2 linked regions of the Prochlorococcus marinus str. GP2 genome follow. Each later gene encodes a partner of the first gene's protein in a complex. Links are inferred from orthologs where the notes say so. Each region holds a gene or a part of one and is shown in the gene's direction. Other genes may lie near its edges.

What was found. The genes of interacting proteins can lie anywhere in the genome.
Region 2: the proteins of pheS (region 1) and pheT are in contact, whole or in part, in a crystal structure (PDB 6P24), measured with the Escherichia coli proteins. The link is inferred for Prochlorococcus marinus str. GP2 from one-to-one orthologs.

The regions. Positions count from the first base shown.
Region 1 is NZ_JNAH01000008.1:33,529-37,415, reverse strand. Bases 582-3,436 are described here. They hold pheS (phenylalanine--tRNA ligase subunit alpha), read left to right. Parts: upstream 582-1,432; coding sequence 1,433-2,440; downstream 2,441-3,436. Other genes in these bases: EU91_RS02205 (bifunctional cobalt-precorrin-7 (C(5))-methyltransferase/cobalt-precorrin-6B (C(15))-methyltransferase), read right to left, coding at 3,432-3,436; EU91_RS02200 (NAD(+) kinase), read left to right, coding at 2,510-3,418; surE (5'/3'-nucleotidase SurE), read right to left, coding at 582-1,364. Outside these bases: EU91_RS02185 (DUF3611 family protein), read left to right, coding at 42-575; more of surE, read right to left, coding at 555-581; more of EU91_RS02205, read right to left, coding at 3,437-3,887.
Region 2 is NZ_JNAH01000004.1:240,169-243,373, reverse strand. What follows is about bases 1-3,110. They hold pheT (phenylalanine--tRNA ligase subunit beta), read left to right. Parts: upstream 1-388; coding sequence 389-2,833; downstream 2,834-3,110. Other genes in these bases: EU91_RS04120 (hypothetical protein), read left to right, coding at 2,939-3,110; rpmG (50S ribosomal protein L33), read right to left, coding at 93-287; rpsR (30S ribosomal protein S18), read right to left, coding at 1-75. Outside these bases: more of EU91_RS04120, read left to right, coding at 3,111-3,187.

The DNA.
Region 1 (3,887 bases):
GATGGCAAATTTGAATAGTTATAGTTTATTCAATCAAATGAATGTCTGACAAAATTGATTTTCAGTCCCTTTCATTTGGAATGCGACGCATTGGATGGATACGCTTTTGGGTTCAATCCATTTTAGGTGTTGTTGTTGCAGCTGTTTTGCTTTTTTCAAATGTTGTAAATAATAACGAAGGACAGCTTGGGCTATCTCCTGGTTTATCACTTACAACTATATCCTTGATTTTACTACTTTTTAGTCTTTGGCAAGGTTGGTTAATAGTTAGAACAGGAAGAGCAATAGCAAGTAATGCGAGACCCTCAAGAGGTCAAACCACTAAATTAATAAAAAGAGGTTTGGTAGTTGATTTGTTAGGAATTTTGTTTGGAATAATTGGATATCAAGCTCTTATGGGCGCACTATTTATACAAGCATCCTCTCAAACTACCGGACAATTGATAACAGCGACATCTGATATCCCAATTACAGGACTTGAGATTTTATCAGTACTAAGTAATACACAAGTGATTGCTGCTCATTATTTTGGACTTTGTTTTTCTTTATGGCTTTTAAGAAGGATTTATAAATGAATTATTAATTTTAGGTAAGTCGTTTAAATCTCCCCTCCAAAACAAATCTGGTTCTACAGGTGTAAGAGATATTTTATTATCTTGTATTTGAGATACGTCGCTGGGCCAGTTCTTTGGGCCGTAACCTTTTGACTTAAGATCTAAAACCACCTCACCTGCTAACCAATAATAATCGTCTCCCCTAGGGTCTTCCCTTTTTGAAAATTGATTTTTATATTTTCTCACTGATAATCTTGTCCAGGATAATTCTTTTATTTCACTTTTTTCGCAAGGAGGTATATTTAAGTTTAAGAGAAGTGAAGCTGGCCAACTATTGTTAATTGCTTGTTCAGCAATATTCATTGCAATTTCTCCAGCAAATTCAAAATTTTTCCATTTGAAACTTGCAACACTTACTGCCATGGAAGGAACATTTTCTAAAGTACCTTCCATGGCGGCTGCAACAGTACCAGAACAAAAAATATCTGTCCCTAAATTTGGCCCGTGATTTATTCCAGATAGAACAAGATCAGGTTTATTATCCAAGAGTTCAGATAGTGCTAATTTGACGCAATCAGCAGGAGTTCCCGAACATCCCCAAGCTTTTATTCCTTTCTCAAATAATTCGTCTGCCCTTTCCAGTCTTAATGGAGATTGCAAAGTAAGTCCATGACCAGTAGCTGATCTCTCTTGGTCAGGACACACTACTGTCACTTTATGACCTCTCTTCTGTGCTGATTTTGCAAGAGATCTTATACCCTCTGCAAAAACACCATCATCATTACTAATTAGTATATTTAACGGTTCCATTAATCAATTCATTTTATTTATTGACGATATTTAAGTAAGATAAAGTAATACTTATTTTTACTATATCAGTGAGTCAAATTGAATCATTAAGTCAAATTGAGGAAAAGCTAAATAATCTTTCTCTTACTGCAAAAAATAATATAGATAATGCTAATACTCAAGAAGAACTGGATCAATTGAGAGTTTCTCTCATTGGGAAAAAAGGTGATTTATCAATGATTTTGAAAACCATGGGTCAATTATCTGCAACTGATAGACCAATTGTTGGCCAGAAGGCAAATTTAATAAAGATAAATTTGCAAGATCTAATAACTAAAAGAAAAAATCAACTAAACAATCAAGCTTTAGATCATCAGATTAAAAACGAAAAAATTGATGTAACTATTCCTGCAATTGGAACCCCTCCTGGGAATAAACATCCTTTGATTTCAACCCAAGATGAGATCATAGATATTTTTTGTGGTTTAGGATACTCAGTTGAAAGTGGCCCTGAAATAGAAAGTGATTTTTATAATTTTGAATCACTTAACATACCCAAAAATCATCCTGCAAGGGATATGCAAGATACTTTCTATTTAGATGAGAATCTACTTTTGAGGACTCATACTTCGCCTGTTCAAATTAGATATTTAGAAAAAAATCCTCCACCAGTAAGAATTATTGCCCCTGGGAGAGTTTATAGGAGAGATGCTGTAGATGCTACTCACTCTCCTATATTTAATCAGGTTGAAGTTTTATGTATCGATCAGGATATTAATTTTAGTCACCTCAGAGGAACAGTTCTAACTTTTCTAAAGGCTTTTTTTGGAGACATTCCTGTAAGATTTAGAGCTAGTTATTTCCCATTTACTGAGCCTTCTGCAGAAGTAGACGTTCAATGGAAAGGAAAGTGGTTAGAGGTAATGGGATGCGGAATGGTAGATCCTAAGGTCCTAGAAAAATTAGGAATAGATTCAGAGAAATGGACCGGATTTGCGGCTGGATTAGGAGTTGAAAGATTTTGTATGGTAAGACATCAAATTGACGATATCAGAAAATTTTATACCAATGATCTTAGATTTCTAGAGCAGTTTTAATAGGTTAAATTATTTAATTAGTATTGTATAACTTATTAGTTTAAAATGATTATAGTTTTAATTGTTTGATTGGTACGTAAAGCAGGACTGATAGTTAATGATGGTAAAGAACTGGCTGTTCATACTGCAAGTTCTGTGCAGGAAAAATTGGAAAAATCCAATTATGAGGTAGTAAGAGTTAGCAGTTCTGGTGGGATGGTTGGATTCGCAAATCCAGATCAACATGTTCGTCCTTTGGGATATACGAATTGCGTTCCAGAGGGGTTTGATTCGGCAATGGAATTTGCAATTGTTCTTGGTGGAGATGGAACCGTTCTTTCTGCAGCGAGGCAAACTGCACCTGCAAAAATTCCAATCCTTACAATAAATACTGGTCATTTAGGATTCCTTGCAGAGGCTTATTTATCTAATTTAAATGAGGCTATTGATAAGCTCATTATTGGGAATTGGGATATTGAAGAAAGAACTTGCTTCATAATCAGTGTAATGAGAAATGATCAGAGGAGATGGGAGTCTCTTTGCCTTAATGAGATGGCACTTCATAGAGAACCTCTTACAAGTATGTGTCATTTTGAGATTTCTATAGGGAGACATGCACCTGTGGATATTTCAGCTGATGGAGTGATTTTATCAACTCCAACAGGATCTACAGCATATTCTCTGAGTGCTGGAGGACCAGTAATCACACCTGATTGTCCAGTCGTCCAATTAACTCCAATTGCTCCCCATTCATTGGCATCTAGAGCATTAGTTTTTAATGACTCAGAGCCAGTGACTGTTTTCCCCGCGACTCCCGAAAGATTAGTGATGGTTGTTGATGGGAATGCTGGTTGTTATGTTTGGCCTGAAGATAGAGTTTTAATAAGAAAAAGTAAACATTCAGTAAAATTTATTAGACTTGAAGACCATGAATTTTTCCAAGTTTTAAGAAATAAGCTTGGTTGGGGTTTGCCACATGTGGCTAAACCTAACAAATAACAATAATTTGAATTTATTTTTTCCCTTTTAAAAGAAAAACAGGATTATTTGGTTCTAATCTCGCTCCCTCAGCGATACTTAAGCTTTTATAGGTCTGAATTAAATTTAAATTTGTTTTGAAATTTTTATCTTCTAATTCCTCCTTTAATTCTCTAATAGTTTGAATGTCAATTATTGGGATAACGATAATATCTCCATCACTCATTCCCTGAGCCAGTTTTTTAATAATTTTAATTTTAGTCTTTTTATTACAACCTCCAATTACTAATCTATTGGGTTTTTCAAATGAACTTAAATTTCTCGTATTTAAGGTATTGTTTATATCTTCCTCAAAAATAAATTTTGGTTTAACACCAAGCCTTTTTGAGTTTTCTAATATTAGTGCTTTTGTGCCAATCCTTTTATCAATACAAAATAAATTTAAATTAGGCCGTATTTTTAATGCCTCTAAACCAATTGAACCACAACC
Region 2 (3,205 bases), on another replicon or contig:
TTCTACATCCTTATAGTCAATAGGATCTCCAGGTTTGATGGGTGATAATTGTTTTTTAAAAATTGAATTAGGCATGATTTAATTTGATTTGATTACTTAATTTCTTTGTGAATTGTCATTCTGTTTAAATGAGGATTAAACTTTTTAAGTTCTAATCTTTCAGTTGTATTTCTACGATTCTTTTCAGTAGTATATCTTGAGACACCATTTGATCTCTTAGGATCTGTGCTTGTCCTAGCTTCAGTACATTCCAGGGTCACTACAACTCTTGTCCCTTTTTTGGCCATTTTAATTAATACTTTATTGTATAATTTTCTATTGTACATCTTCAACAAACTTTTTTGAAGATATACTCATTTCTTTAATCATCATTGAATAAAAAATATATATGAAAGTTTCTCAAAATTGGTTGAAAAATTTAGTAGAAATTACTTCTACTCCTGAAGATCTCTCTGAGAAATTGTCTATAGGTGGATTTGAGGTCGAATCGTTAGAAGATTGTTCAGAAAATGTAAATGGTGTTGTTTTGGGTAAGGTATTATCCGTTTTAAAACACGAAGGATCTGACAAACTTTCAATTTGCCAAGTCGATATTGGTAATTCAAAGAATTTACAAATTATCTGTGGTGCGCACAATATTAAACCAAATATTTATGTTTATGTTGCTACTGTCGGCGCAAAATTAAATGCAGTTGATTTAACTATTAAAAGAAGTGAAATTAGAGGTGTCATGAGTGAAGGAATGATATGTTCACTGCAGGAACTGGGTTTAGAAGACTCTAGCGAAGGGATAGAGATTATCGATGAAGATTTAGCCTTAAAACATGAATTGGGCACTCCAGGGTCTGACTTGCTTGAATTAAATGATTTTATATATGATTTAGCCATTACAGCTAATAGACCTGACGGAATGTCTGTTATAGGTATAGCCCGTGAAATTTCTGCTCTTTTAGAATCCAACTTAAATTTTCCAGAATTAAGCCATAAATACAATATTCATGTACTTAAGGGAATTAAACTTTGTCCAGAGGCTATAGGATCTAATTGCATTTATACAATAAGCTGCATTGATGGAGTAAATGGAGAGAAATTATCGCCAAATTGGCTTAAAGACCGTATAGAAAAATCAGGTATAAAATCAATTAATCTTCTAGTTGATTTGACAAATTATATTCTTTTAGAACAAGGTCAACCTTTGCATGCTTTTGATAAAGATAAATTATCAAACTTAATTGGTAAGGAAGTTTCTCCAGAAGATTTCTCTGTAAGAAAAGGCAAGGATAACGAAAGCCTTATTTGCTTAGATGGTAAAGAATATGACTTAAATGACAATATCACAGTTATTACTTGTTGTGATAAACCTGTAGCTATTGCTGGGGTGATAGGCGGTTTAGAGACTTCTGTAACTAATACTACCTCTTCTATTTACCTTGAAGGCGCTGTTTTTAATCCAGTTACTATAAGAAAATCTTCAAAGGCGGTTGGCATAAGGACAGAATCTAGCAGCAGGTTTGAAAAAGGGATTTCATCAAAAAATACCATAAGTGCCGTAACAAGGGCAATTAATCTTTTAGAAGAATATTTTTCTATAAATTCACCAATCATCAATACTTCCAATTTAATAAGTAATGAGGATATATTTATTAAACTACGAAGAAATCGAATACATAAAATTCTTGGTCCATTAATAATTAACGATCAATATGAAAAAAGAAATTTATCTGATAATGAAATAGTTGATAAATTAACACTCATAGGTTGTACTTTAAAGAATAAAGAATATGGCTGGGATGTAGCAGTAATTCCAAACAGATCACATGATTTAATAAGAGAAATAGATTTAATTGAAGAAATAGCGAGATTAATAGGGTATGACAGATTCGACTTAAAACTTCCTAATCCAATTAAGCCTGGAAAATTGTCATCAGAACAGTTGGCATTGAGAAAAGTAAAAAATGGTTTTATAGAAAATGGTTTTAACGAGGTACTAAGCTACTCTCTTGTTCCTGAAGATAATGAAAAACTTATAAAGATTTCTAATCCTTTGTTATTAGAGACAAGCTGTCTTAGAGATAGTATCTGGAAAGAACATTTGGAGATAGTGAACCGTAATATAAAAGCTGGACAAGCAAGTTGTTATATATTTGAAATTGGAAATGTTTTTCAAATGAAAACTGAATTCATTCAGGAAGAAGTTCTGAATGGTGCGATTTATGGAAATAAAAAATTTGGAAAATGGATAAATTCGGGTAAGGATAGCGATCTTAATTATTACCAGGCCAGAGGAAAGTTAAAGGAGGCTTTATCATCTTTGAACATAAAAATTGAAGATAAACCTACTGATTCAATTGATTTTCTTCATCCAGGAAGAACAGCGAAATTAGTTATTGAAGGAAAAGATACGGGTTATTTTGGAGAAATACATCCCAAACTATTATTAGAAAAGAAGTCATTAAAAAAAGTTTATTTATTTAACATAAATGTTTCAAACCTCTTGGGAGCTAGTACAAGAAAAAACAAATGGATTCCAATATATAAGCAATACCCAATTGTTCCGAAAATGGAAAGGGATATAAATTTTGTTTTCAGTAAGAAATTTTTAATTAGCGAAATAACATCACAGATAAGAAAAACAGGAAAAAATCTCTTAGAGGAAGTAAATTTACTTGATGTTTTTGAAGATGCTAAATTTGGAGATGATCATATAAGTTATACATTTAGATTATCTTATAGAGATAAAGATAAAACATTACTAGACTCGGACATTTCATCAATACATTCAAATATCATTTCTAACATTGAAAAATGTTTTAATACTAAATTGAGGAATTAATTGTATTGCTTATCTTATATGAGACTATAAGTAAGTCTATATATAATTCTTATATAAGATAAGTAATAATCATATAAAACTAATTAATGTTGTATTATAAACATCATGATCAATTTACTTTCTCTATTACTATCTTCAGTGCTGTGGGTACAAGTCCCGCAGTGGTCAGATGATTGGTCAAAATGTGCTGTCGACATACCAGATGCATCATGTCATTGGTATATAACAGCACCAGATAATACTTTTGGTGAAGGATTTGATTGGGCAAGCGCCCCTTGGTTTGATGCTAACGGACTAAGTGATGTCCCTAGTATTGACAAACAAACCGCCATTCAAAAGCTTCAATCTAAGTAGTACTGTCTTTAAGGCAGT